3 regions of the Shinella sp. GW821-FHT10F02 genome follow, and region 3 is predicted to be linked to each of the others. Evidence: predicted binding sites of a transcription regulator. Region 3 holds the regulator's gene; each other region holds the start of a gene.

Region 1 (4,187 bases), on a different contig from region 3:
CCATGAACGCGCGCAACGCACTGGAACTCAGGGGCATCGAACGGCACTACGGCCAGGGCGAAACCCTGCTGACGATCCTCAAGGGCGCCGATTTTACGCTGAAGAGCGGCGAGACCGTCGCACTCGTGGCGCCCTCCGGCACCGGCAAGTCGACCCTCTTGCACATTGCCGGCCTGCTTGAAAAGCCGGATGTCGGCGAGGTCTTCGTCAACGGCCATTCCTGCGCCGAGCTTGCCGACGAGGAGCGCACGACGATCCGCCGCAACGAGATTGGCTTCGTCTACCAGTTCCACCATCTGCTGCCGGAATTCAGCGCGCTGGAAAATATCATGATGCCGCAGCTCATCGGCGGCCTCACCAAGGCGGAGGCGCGCGAACGCGCCGCCCAGCTGCTCGACTATATGCGCATCGGCCATCGCGCCGAGCACCGCCCGTCGGAACTCTCCGGCGGCGAGCAGCAGCGCGTCGCCATCGCGCGTGCCGTCGCCAATGCGCCGCTGCTGCTGCTGGCCGACGAGCCGACCGGCAACCTCGACCCGGAAACCGCCGGCTACGTCTTCGAGGCGCTGGAAGCGCTCGCCCGCCAGTCCGGCCTCGCGGCGCTCATCGCCACGCACAACCACGAGCTCGCCGGCCTGATGGATCGCCGCGTGACGATCGAGGACGGCCTCGTGCGCGAGCTCGCCTGATTTAGCCTTCCGGCCTTGATTAATTGTCCAGCCCGCAGATCGAGCGGGCGATCTCGTCGTTCCAGTCCTTCAGCAGCACGAATTGCGCCTTGCCGGTGATGGGCTGGCCGAGCGCCTTGCCCTTGCCGGTTAGGACGTTGAGGTCGCAATCGCTGACGGCGTCCGTGTCGAGCGTGTCGTAGGACGAATAGGTGTAGCCCGCGACGATGAAATCGAAATTGCGGTGGGCGATCGTCAGCGTCTGGCGCCAACGGTCGCGGCCGATCGAATCGTTTTTCGTGGTGAGCGTGAAGGAGCCATTGGCGAGCGCCGCCAGCTCCGGCTCCTGGCCGAACATGGTCAGGTTGCCCCAGACCGTCCTGGGCAGGGCAAGCGCCAGCGTCAGCCGGTTTTCCTCCGGCTTGGCGACGTAGATGTAGAGCCCGTTGTCGTCTCCGCTGTCGTCGCCCGGCGTTGCCACCACGGCGAGATCCGGCGTGCCGTCCTTGTTCCAGTCGCCGCTTGCCATGGCCATGATGCGCTCGGCCGGGAAATCCGCCGCAGCGGCAGGGGCAGCCAGGCTGGCCGAAAGCAGAAGGGCGGCAATCAACGACTTCATCTCTTTTCCTCCATGTGAGCGAGGCGACCATATTGCGCCTTCGAACGCCGGTCCAGAGGGCCTGTGGAAAGCTGTTGACACGAGAACAAGAATAGAACAAAGTGAAAACATAAAAGGAAAGGGAGCCACAATGACCGATTTTCTTCGTGATCTTGCTGCATTCACCTCCATGGCCATGTTCGTCGCCACCTTCTCCGTCATCCTCTTCGGAATCTGACGGCCGCATTTCATTCTTTGAAGCCGATCGCATCTCGCCCACGCGTGCTCGCGCGTGGAAATCGGGTGTAACGGCAATAACCTTCTGGACGAGACCGGTGCGAATCCGCTTAAGCTTCCTGCCTTGACCGGAAGGAAGATACGCATGGCGGACGAAGCTCGGAAGACGGATGGCGGCACGGTGGCGAAGACGCCGCAATTCGTGCATCTGCGCGTGCATTCGGCCTTTTCGCTGCTCGAAGGCGCCTTGCCGATCAAGAAGATCATCGGCAAGGCGACGTCCGACCAGCAGCCGGCGATCGCCATCACCGACACGAACAACCTGTTCGCGGCGCTGGAGTTTTCGCAGAAGGCGATCGGCGACGGCATCCAGCCGCTGATCGGCTGCCAGCTGTCGATCGACATGGAAGACGAGGGCGACGGCGAGCGGCGCGGCGGGCAGGCGCAGCTCGTGAAGCTCCCGTCGATCGTGCTCCTTGCCGCCACCGATGCCGGTTATGCGCGTCTCGTCGAGATCGTCAGCCGCGCCTATCTCGGCGGCGAGGGCAACCAGTCGATCCGCATCGCCTATAGCTGGCTGGAAGCGGGCATGGACGGGCTGATCGCGCTCACCGGCGCCCATGGCGGGCCGGTCGACATGGCCATCCTCGCCGGCCAGCCGGCGGTGGGGCGCGCGCGTCTTCACGCGCTGAAACGCGTCTTCGGCGACCGGCTCTATATCGAGCTGCAACGCCACGGGCGCTACGACAAGCAGCACGAGCGCCGCATGGTCGAGCTTGCCTATGCAGAAGACGTGCCGCTGGTCGCGACCAACGAGCCGTTCTTCCCGGCGCCCGATGACTATGATGCGCATGACGCGCTGATGGCGGTGGCGCACAATGCCATGGTTTCGGACGACAACCGTTTCCGCCTGTCGCCCGACCACTATCTGAAGAGCCGCAAGGAAATGGCAAAGCTCTTTGCCGACCTGCCGGAGGCCCTGGAGAACACCGTCGAGATCGCCCGGCGCTGCTCCTTCGTGTTGAAGACGTGCAGCCCCATCCTGCCGCGCTTCACGGGCGCGACGGACGATCCGGAGGAGGCGGATCGCGCCGAATCGGCAGAATTGCGCCGCCAGTCCGTGGAAGGCCTCGAAAGCCGCATGGAGCTGCTCGGCCTGACGCCCGGTTATACCGAGCAGGATTATCGCGAGCGGCTGGATTTCGAGCTCAGCGTCATCGAGCGCATGAAGTTTCCCGGCTACTTCCTCATCGTTGCCGACTTCATCAAATGGGCCAAGCAGCAGAACATTCCCGTCGGACCCGGCCGCGGCTCGGGTGCTGGTTCGCTCGTCGCCTATGCGCTGACGATCACCGACGTCGATCCGCTGCGGTTTTCCTTGCTCTTCGAACGCTTCCTCAACCCGGAACGCGTCTCGATGCCCGACTTCGACATCGACTTCTGCCAGGACCGCCGTGAAGAGGTGATACGGTACGTGCAGCAGAAATACGGCCGCGAGCAGGTGGCGCAGATCATCACCTTCGGTTCGCTACAGGCGCGCGCGGCGCTACGCGACGTCGGCCGCGTGCTGGAAATGCCCTACGGCCAGGTCGACAAGATCTGCAAGCTCGTGCCGAACAACCCGGCCAACCCGACGCCGCTCTCCAAGGCGATCGAGGAGGAGCCGAAGTTGCAGGAAGAGGCGGAGAAGGAGCCGGTCGTCGCGCGCCTGCTCGACATCGCCCAGAAGATCGAGGGCCTCTACCGCCACGCCTCGACGCACGCCGCCGGCATCGTGATCGGCGACCGGCCGCTGTCGCAGCTCGTGCCGATGTACCGCGACCCGCGCTCCGACATGCCGGTCACCCAGTTCAACATGAAATGGGTGGAACAGGCCGGCCTCGTCAAGTTCGACTTCCTCGGCCTGAAGACGCTGACCGTCCTGAAGACGGCGGTCGATTTTATCCGCAAGCTCGATGTCGAGGTGAAGCTCGAAAGCCTGCCGCTCGACGACCAGCCGACCTACGAGATGCTGTCGCGCGGCGAGACGGTCGGCGTGTTCCAGGTGGAAAGTGCCGGCATGCGCAAGGCGCTGATCGGCATGCGGCCCGACTGCATCGAGGACATCATCGCGCTCGTGGCGCTCTACCGCCCGGGCCCGATGGAGAATATCCCGGTCTACAACGCCCGCAAACACGGCGAGGAGGAGATCGAGTCGATTCATCCGATGATCGACCATCTGCTGAAAGAGACGCAGGGCGTTATCGTCTACCAGGAACAGGTGATGCAGATCGCCCAGGTCCTGTCCGGCTATTCGCTCGGCGAAGCCGATCTTCTGCGCCGCGCCATGGGCAAGAAGATCAAGGAGGAGATGGACAAGCAGCGCGCCCGCTTCGTCGACGGCGCCGTGAAGAACGGCGTGTCGAAGCCGCAGTCCGACCTGATCTTCGACCTCTTGGCCAAGTTCGCCAACTACGGCTTCAACAAGTCGCACGCCGCCGCCTACGCCATCGTTTCCTACCAGACGGCCTATCTGAAGGCGCATTACCCGGTCGAGTTTTTGGCCGCGTCGATGACCTACGATATGTCCAACACGGACAAGCTGAACGATTTCCGCCAGGATGCGGGACGTCTGGCGATCGCGGTCATTCCGCCGTCGGTGCAGACCTCGTTTGCCCATTTCGAGACCGGCGAGAACCGCATCT
Region 2 (4,187 bases), 100 kb from region 3:
ATCGGCGTGAAGGCGCCGGTATAGGTGGCGGGGTTGGAGCGCGGCGTGCGGCCGATCGGCGACTGGTCGATGTCGATGACCTTGTCGATGAATTCGAAGCCGTCGATGCGCTCGTGTTCTGCCGGGATTTCGCGCGCGCCCATGATGCGCCGCGCCGCGGATTTGTAGAGCGTCTCGATCAGGAAGGTCGACTTGCCGCCGCCGGAAACACCGGTGACCGCCGTGAAGACGCCGAGCGGAATGGCAGCCGTGACATTCTTCAGGTTGTTGGCCTTCGCGCCGACGACCTTGATTTCCTTTTTCTTCTTCGGCTTGCGACGCTCGCCCGGAATGGCGACCGAGAGCTCGCCGGAGAGATATTTGCCGGTGAGCGAGGCGGGGTTGGCGATCACCTGCTCGGGCGTGCCCTGGGCAATCACTTCGCCACCATGGATGCCGGCGGCGGGGCCGATATCGACCACGTAGTCGGCCGTCAGGATCGCGTCCTCGTCGTGTTCGACGACGATGACGGTGTTGCCGATATCGCGCAGATGCCGCAGCGTATCGAGCAGGCGGGCATTGTCGCGCTGGTGCAGGCCGATCGAGGGCTCGTCCAGCACGTAGAGCACGCCCGTGAGGCCCGAGCCGATCTGCGAAGCGAGCCGGATACGCTGGCTCTCACCGCCGGACAGCGTGCCGGAATTGCGCGAGAGCGAGAGATATTCGAGGCCGACATCGTTGAGGAAGCGCAGGCGCTCGCGGATCTCCTTGAGGATGCGCACCGCGATTTCGTTCTGCTTGGTGTTCAGGTTTTCCGGCAAAACGTCGAACCAGTCGCGCGCGACGCGGATCGACATCTGCGTCACTTCGCCGATATGCAGCTTGTTGATCTTCACCGCCAGCGCCTCGGGCTTCAGGCGAAAACCGTTACAGGCCGGGCAGGGGGCGGCGGACATGTAGCGCTCGATCTCTTCGCGCGACCAAGCGGAATCCGTCTCCTTCCAGCGGCGTTCGAGGTTCGGCACGATGCCTTCGAAGGTTTTTACCGTCTTGTAGGAGCGCGCGCCGTCCTTGTAGTTGAACTCGATCTTCTCCTTCGTGCCGTGCAGGATGGCGTCCTGCGCCTCCTCCGAAAGTTCCGACCAGCGGTTGGAGAGCTTGAAGCCATAGGCGGCGCCGAGTGCTTCCAGCGTCTGGTTGTAGTAGGGCGAGGAGGATTTTGCCCAAGGCGCCACGGCGCCGTCGCGCAGCGTGCGCTCCGTTTCCGGCACGATCAGGTCCGGGTCGATCTTCTGCTGGCTGCCGAGGCCGTCGCAGATGGGGCAGGCGCCGAAGGGATTGTTGAAGGAGAAGAGCCGCGGTTCGATTTCCGAGATGGTGAAGCCGGAAACCGGGCAGGCGAATTTTTCCGAAAACAGCACGCGCTCATGCGTCTCGTTCAGCGACTTGTTGGCGGAGCCGCCGGCGGAGGTTTCCTCGACCGGCAGCGGCTTGTCGGCGAATTCTGCGATTGCAAGGCCGTCGGCGAGCTTGAGGCTGGTTTCGAGACTGTCCGCCAGACGCGCGGCGAGGTCCGGCCGCACGACGACGCGGTCGACCACAACGTCGATGTCATGCTTGTATTTCTTGTCGAGCGCCGGCACGTCGGCGATCTCGTAGAACTGGCCGTCGACCTTGACGCGCTGAAAACCCTTCTTCATCAGCTCGGCGAGTTCCTTCTTGTACTCGCCCTTGCGGCCGCGCACGACGGGCGCGAGGATGTAGAGGCGCGTGCCTTCGCCGAATTCCAGCACGCGGTCGACCATCTGGCTGACCGTCTGGCTCTCGATCGGCAGCCCTGTCGCCGGCGAATAGGGAATGCCGACGCGCGCAAACAGAAGGCGCATATAGTCGTAGATTTCTGTGACCGTCCCGACGGTCGAGCGCGGGTTCTTCGAGGTCGTCTTCTGCTCGATGGAGATGGCCGGCGAAAGCCCGTCGATCTGGTCGACATCCGGCTTCTGCATCATCTCCAGGAACTGGCGCGCATAGGCCGAGAGGCTCTCGACATACCGGCGCTGGCCCTCGGCATAGATCGTGTCGAAGGCGAGCGACGACTTTCCGGAGCCCGAAAGCCCGGTCATGACGATCAGCTTGTTGCGGGGCAGGTCGAGATCGATGCCCTTGAGATTGTGTTCGCGTGCGCCGCGGATGGAAATTGTCTTGAGTTCGCTCATGGTATCCAGCGTCAGAAGTCGTTGCGCGTTCTAATAGGGGTTGGCCCCTATGTAGGGATAGGTTTGGGCCTGTCCATGCGCGATCAGAAGATTCCGTGCCCGTTTCCGATTCGGTTGACAAGAGTGTAGGGAATTATTAGAACAAAAAAAGAACAAAAATTCGCAATTGATCTGTGGATTACCACTTATGCGGGGCGGCGCTGGCAGACGACAGCCGGTAAGATGCCGCATTCATGGTGTGAAGTGATGTCGGGCCGAGGCCCGGAGCGAAACGGGAAAGACGGGTATGGCTGGAAGCGTCAACAAGGTGATCTTGATCGGGAACGTCGGGGCGGACCCGGAAATCCGGCGCACGCAGGACGGTCGGCCGATCGCCAACCTGCGCATCGCCACCTCCGAATCCTGGAAGGACCGCAACAGCGGCGAGCGCCGCGAGAAGACCGAATGGCACACGGTCGTCGTCTTCAGCGAACCGCTCTGCAAGGTCATCGAACAATATGTGAAGAAGGGCGCCAAGCTCTATATCGAGGGCGCGCTGCAGACCCGCAAGTGGCAGGACCAGACCGGCAACGACCGCTATTCGACGGAAATCGTGCTGCAGGGCTTCAACTCGACGCTGACCATGCTGGACGGCCGCGGCGAAGGCGGCGGCGCAAGCCGGGGCGGCAGCGACTTCGGCGGCGCACAGAGCTACGACGATTACGGTTCGCGCCCCTCTTCGGGCGGTGGCAGTGGCAGCGGCGCCTCCGGCGGCAACCGTTCGAGCGGTTCGCCGCTCTCGCGCGACATGGATGACGACATTCCGTTCTGAGAACGCTGGCCGTTCCGGGAACACCGGATAGATGATGGCGGCGGCTTTGGGGCAGACCCAAAAGCCGCCGTCCGCGTTTTTAGCTTGCGACGTTGCGCAGGCTTCCGCGCGCGAGATTGCTCAGTTGCTCGCGATGGATCGTCTGCAGTTTTGGCGCGTGGGCCGGCAGGAGTTCGATCAGCGCTTCTGCTGCCGCCTGCAGCATGGCGGGCGCCGGCTTTTCGCGCGGCGACGTGAAGCGCTCGAGGCTGCCCAGGAATTGCTCGAAGACGGCGCGCGACGCGATGATCGCCTGGTGCATGTCGACGTCGAATTCGTTCGGCTGGGCGGTGATCGTGACCGAGCCGTTCTCGGCATGCGCGGCGACGGCCGAGCCGTCGAGCGAGGCGTTCAGGCCCTCCAGGAACACGCGGTACTGGAAGAAATCCCGCCGTACCAGGGTGTCGTATTTGGACTCGTCCGGCGAAACGGTCGGGTCGGTCACGAGGATGCTGGGCCGCAGCCTGTCCTGAAGCTCCAGGCGATCGATGAGATGGGTCAGCGAATTGCCGGTTCCCACGACGTCGATCAGCAGGGTCCGCGCGCCGAGGCGGCCACGCAGATAGGCCTCGTATTCGGTGGACTTGTCGTAGCACAGCGTGCGCGACACCTGGAAATAGGAAACCGGCGGCATGCCGGCGCGCGCGAAATGGGTCGAGGCCAGCATCTGGTGCCACAGGTTGCAATCGCGCGATGCCGCCAGGATCTTGTCCGCACCGAAACGTTCGGCGCAATGCAGCGCCCAGAAGGCGCCGACGACCATGAGCGGAATGTTGACCGCCGCCTGCGCCTTCAGCACGTTGTGGATGGCGGGATCGCGATGGAAGGTCTTGAGCCGCGTTTCCCGCAGCGCATGGGCGTAGGGCGCAAGGCCCGCGCTGTGCAAAATCTCTTCCGTGCGGTCCCATTTCGAAATGCTGACGAGCGTCGGGTTGATGCCGGCGGCGGCGGCGCCGACGATATCCGCGTGGATGTTGTCGCCGAAATGCGTGCGGATCGTATGCTCCGCCAGGATGCTCGGCCAGATGACGCGGTGGTGCTTGCCGTAGTTGCTGAGGTAGAGCTTATTGTCCAGGCCGCATTTCTCCTTGAGGATGCGGCTGACGAAGGCGTAGGGCAGGTACATGTCGGAGATGATGATG
Region 3 (4,187 bases):
TGAACCGATCGCGATCGGCGCGGGCATAACGGGGCGCGCGCGCCTCGGGCCGCCGTCCGGCCCGGCCTTGGCCGGCCTCAACGATTTCGCCTTCGATGCCTATTTCGCCGGCACCGGCGCCGTCGGCTATTTTTACAGCGCGCCCAAAGGTGTTGTGACCGGCGAGGCGGGGCTGGAAGGGCGGATCAGGCAGGAGATCGCGCGCTGGCGCAACAACCTGACCGAGCATATTCGGGGGCGCATCGGCGGCGATGCCGGGGCGATCGCCGCGGCACTGGTAACGGCGGAACAGCGGGCGATCGGCGCGGACACGGTCGAGGCGCTGCGGCAGGCGGGGCTTGCCCATGTATTGGCCATTTCCGGGCTTAACATGGTGCTCGCCGCCGGCACCTTTCTCGTCGGTGCGCGCATGCTGATGGCGCTGATTCCGGGCTTTTCCGAGCGCTATCCGGCCAAGAAGATTGCCGCCGTCGGCGCGCTCATCATGGTGACGCTCTATATTCTCGTCTCGGGCGGCGCGCTCTCTGCCGTGCGATCGTGGATCATGATCTGCGTCATGCTTGTGGCCGTGCTCTTCGGGCGATCGGCCATCAGCCTGCGCAATGTCGCGCTCTCGGCGATCCTCATCCTGCTGGTGACACCATCCGCCGTCACCAATCCCGGCTTCCAGATGTCCTATGCGGCAACGCTCGGGCTTGTCGCGGGCTACGCGGCCTGGCGCGAGCGGCCGATGCGGCGGGAAAGCCGGGGAGGGCCGTTGCAACTGTTCGGCGGTTCGCTCGGCCGTTTCTTCGGCGGGCTCATGCTCTCCTCGCTGATCGGTGGTTTTTCCACGCTGATCTATTCCATCGGCCACTTTCACCGCATTCCCGCCTATGGCCTCGCCGGCAATCTTCTGGCGATGCCGGTGATCAGCACGATCGTCATGCCCTTCGGCCTCATCGCCGTGCTGCTGATGCCGTTCGGCCTCGACGCCATTCCCTTCGCGATCATGGGCAAGGGCATCGAATGGATGATCGCGCTTTCGACCTGGGTCGCGAGCTGGAAAGGCGAAATCGTCACCGGTCAGATTCCGCAGTCCGCCTTCCTGCTGGTCGGCCTCGGCGGCGGCCTGGCCTGCATTTTGCGCACCCGGCTGCGCCATGCCGGCACGCTGCTCGTCGCGCTTGGCATCATCATCGCCTGCTGGCCGGACGAACGCCGTGCGCCGGAAGTGCTGGTCTCGGAAGACGGCCGCCTCGTGGCGATCCGGCGCGGCGACACCGTTGCGACCAACCGCGCAAGGCCGCCGGATTTCATTTATGCGCAATGGCGGCGCGCGCTACGGCTCGGCGATCTCGTCAAGCCGGAGATGCGCAAGAGCGAAGGCCTGACGGTAGAAGATGCCGCCGCACCCGCTGAAGGAACTGAAAAGCAGAGGAAACCGCGCCACAAGGCGGATCGGCAGAGGGCGAAGGCCGCCATGGTATCCGCCCTGGAGGCGGCGGGAAAGGGTACGGGCTTCATCTGCGAAACAAAGGCATTCTGCGCCGCGGTTTCGCCGAGCGGCTGGCGGATCGTCACGCTGGAAGACCTCGCCTTCCTCGGAACCGCCTGCGATGCCGCCGACCTCGTCGTCGTGTCCCAGGCCCTGCGGCTGGAAACATGCCGCTCCGGTGCCCGGCTGATGACGGCTCGCCATCTGCGGCGTACTGGCGCCCTGGAAATCCAGCCCGGCGCCGAAAAGGCCGCTCCACCGCTTTCCGAAGCCGAGATCACATCCGCCGTCGAAACCCTCGACCGGCCCTGGTCCCGCCACCGCACCTATGATTGGCGCAGCGGCACCTTCGAGGCCGAGACGGCGCTCAATGATAGCGGCGAATGAGGCCGACGAGCTTGCCTTGAATCTTCACGCGGTCCGGGCCGAAGATGCGGGTCTCGTAGGCCGGGTTTGCGGCTTCGAGCGCGATGGAGGCGCCCTTGCGGCGGAAGCGCTTCAGCGTCGCCTCCTCGTCGTCGACGAGCGCCACGATGATCTCGCCCGGATTGGCGGTGGTGGCGTTGCGGATGATCACCGTGTCGCCGTCGAGGATGCCGGCCTCGATCATCGAGTCGCCCTTGACCTCCAGGGCATAATGATCGCCGTTGCCGACCATCTCGGCCGGTACCATGATTTCATGGGTGTTGTTCTGGATGGCGGAGATCGGCACGCCGGCGGCGATGCGTCCCATGACCGGTACCGAGACCGAAGACGACATGTCCGCCTGCGGCGTGCGCTGCACGGGGGCGGCCGGCACCGGCTGCTTGCCGCGGCTGCCCTCAATGACGGCCGGCGAAAAACCACGACGCGGCTGGAGGCTTGGCGAATAGGCTTCGGGAAGCTTGATCACTTCCAGCGCCCGCGCCCGGTTGGGCAGGCGGCGAATGAAGCCGCGCTCTTCCAGCGCGGTGATGAGGCGGTGGATGCCGGACTTGGACGCGAGATCGAGCGCATCCTTCATCTCGTCGAAGGAGGGAGGAATACCGGACTCCTTCATCCGTTCATGAATGAACAGGAGAAGTTCCTGTTGTTTCCGCGTGAGCATGGCCCCTCCACCGAGAATCTTGAAACAATCCAGAATCGTGAAACAAATCCAGAACAGACACTATCTGTTCCATATGTGTTCCGCAAGGCCTTGGAAATAATAATATTGTTCAGGCGGAGGGTTCGCGCAGGAGGAGTACTTCGCAGGGATCGCCTTCGGGCACGGCCGGGGCGTGCGGCGGGCGGATGAGCAGGCCTTCCGATTCGGCGAAGACCTTCATCATCGAGGAATCCTGCTTGCCGAAGGGTGTCACGTACAGGTCGCCGGCCGGTCCCCGGACGATGCGGGCGCGGACATAGTCCTGCCGCTGGTCGTTTTCCTTGAGCGGCACGGCGGCGATGGCCGGGTGCCGGCGGTTTTTTGCGGGCAGGCGGGCGAGGCGGCGCACCAACGGCTCCAGGAAGAGCAGCGAGCAGACGAGGCTGGAGACCGGGTTGCCGGGGAGGCCCAGCACCTGGATATCTCCCAGCCGGCCGACCATCAGCGGTTTCCCCGGGCGCATGGCGATGCGCCAGAAATCGAGCTCCATGCCGGCCTCGCCGAGCACCGGCTGCACGAGGTCGAAATCGCCGACGGAGGCGCCGCCGAGCGTCACGAGCACGTCGATATCAAGCGCCAGCGCGTTGCGCACGGCCTCCAGGATCGCCTGCTTGTCGTCGCCGACGATGCCGAGGTCGATCACCTCCGCGCCGGCCACCCGCGCGAGCGCCGAGACGCCGTAGGTGTTGGAGGCGATGATCTGGCTGGCGCCGGGCGGCGTTCCGGGCGGGACGAGCTCGTCGCCGGTCGCAAGCACCGCGATGCGGGGGCGGGCGTAGACGACAAGTGTCGAGTGGTTCATCGCGGCGGCGACGGTCAGGCGGCCGGCGTCGAGCACCGCCCCGGCCTTCAGCACGGTCTCGCCTTCGGAAAAATCCTGCCCGCGCGGGCGCACATGCCGGCCTTTCGGCGTGAGGAAGGTCGTGCGGATACGGCCGTCACCCAGCTTTTCCGCGTCTTCCTGAAGAAGCACGGTATCGGCGAAGGAGGGCAAGGGCGCGCCGGTGAAAATGCGCACGGCCTCGCCGGGGCCAGCGGAGCCTTCGAAAGCATGGCCGGCGGAGGAGAGGCCGACGACCTTGAGGACGGCGCCGAGTGTCGCGATGTCCGCATGGCGGACGGCGTAGCCGTCCATGGCGGAATTGGTGAAGGGCGGCTGGGTCAGGCGCGCGGCGATGTCTTCGGCGAGAACGCGGCCTTGCGCGTCATGCAGGGAAACCGTCTCCGTCCGCTGTGTCGGCTTGGCCCGGGAAAGCAGGCGGTCGAGGGCGTCGGCGACGGGCAGGAGCGACATCAGGCGTTTGCCCGCTTGTAATCGCCGGAGCGGCCGCCGGATTTTTCGACGAGCCGGATGCCGCCGATCTCCATTTCGCGGTCGGCGGCTTTCGCCATGTCGTAGATGGTGAGGCAGGCGACGCTGACGGCGGTGAGCGCCTCCATTTCCACGCCGGTGCGGCCGGTGAGCTTCGCCATGGCCTCGACGCGCAGGCCGGGCAGCGCGCGGTCTTCGCGGATTTCGACGGCGACCTTGGTCAGCATCAGCGGGTGGCAGAGCGGAATGAGGCTCGACGTCTGCTTGGCGGC

The links. The regulator LexA, encoded in region 3, represses DNA repair genes until DNA is damaged. The targets are predictions, from matches to a motif close to TGTTCNNNNTGTGTTCNG.
Region 1: a site for LexA is predicted at 1,369-1,386, ahead of dnaE (DNA polymerase III subunit alpha). Genes of this name have one in related genera too.
Region 2: a site for LexA is predicted at 2,333-2,350, ahead of uvrA (excinuclease ABC subunit UvrA). Genes of this name have one in related genera too.

The regions. Positions count from the first base shown of each region.
Region 1 is NZ_JBXASL010000006.1:146,521-150,707, forward strand. Features, by position in the region: gene AC1RWL_RS19390 (ABC transporter ATP-binding protein) at 3-689, shown strand; gene AC1RWL_RS19395 (hypothetical protein) at 709-1,287, opposite strand; gene dnaE (DNA polymerase III subunit alpha) at 1,649-4,187, shown strand, end outside.
Region 2 is NZ_JBXASL010000003.1:701,159-705,345, forward strand. Features, by position in the region: gene uvrA (excinuclease ABC subunit UvrA) at 1-2,195, opposite strand, end outside; gene AC1RWL_RS13025 (single-stranded DNA-binding protein) at 2,482-3,006, shown strand; gene AC1RWL_RS13030 (hypothetical protein) at 3,086-4,187, opposite strand, start outside.
Region 3 is NZ_JBXASL010000003.1:599,874-604,060, forward strand. Features, by position in the region: gene AC1RWL_RS12660 (ComEC/Rec2 family competence protein) at 1-1,864, shown strand, start outside; gene lexA (transcriptional repressor LexA) at 1,845-2,564, opposite strand; gene AC1RWL_RS12670 (molybdopterin molybdotransferase MoeA) at 2,674-3,897, opposite strand; gene moaC (cyclic pyranopterin monophosphate synthase MoaC) at 3,897-4,187, opposite strand, start outside.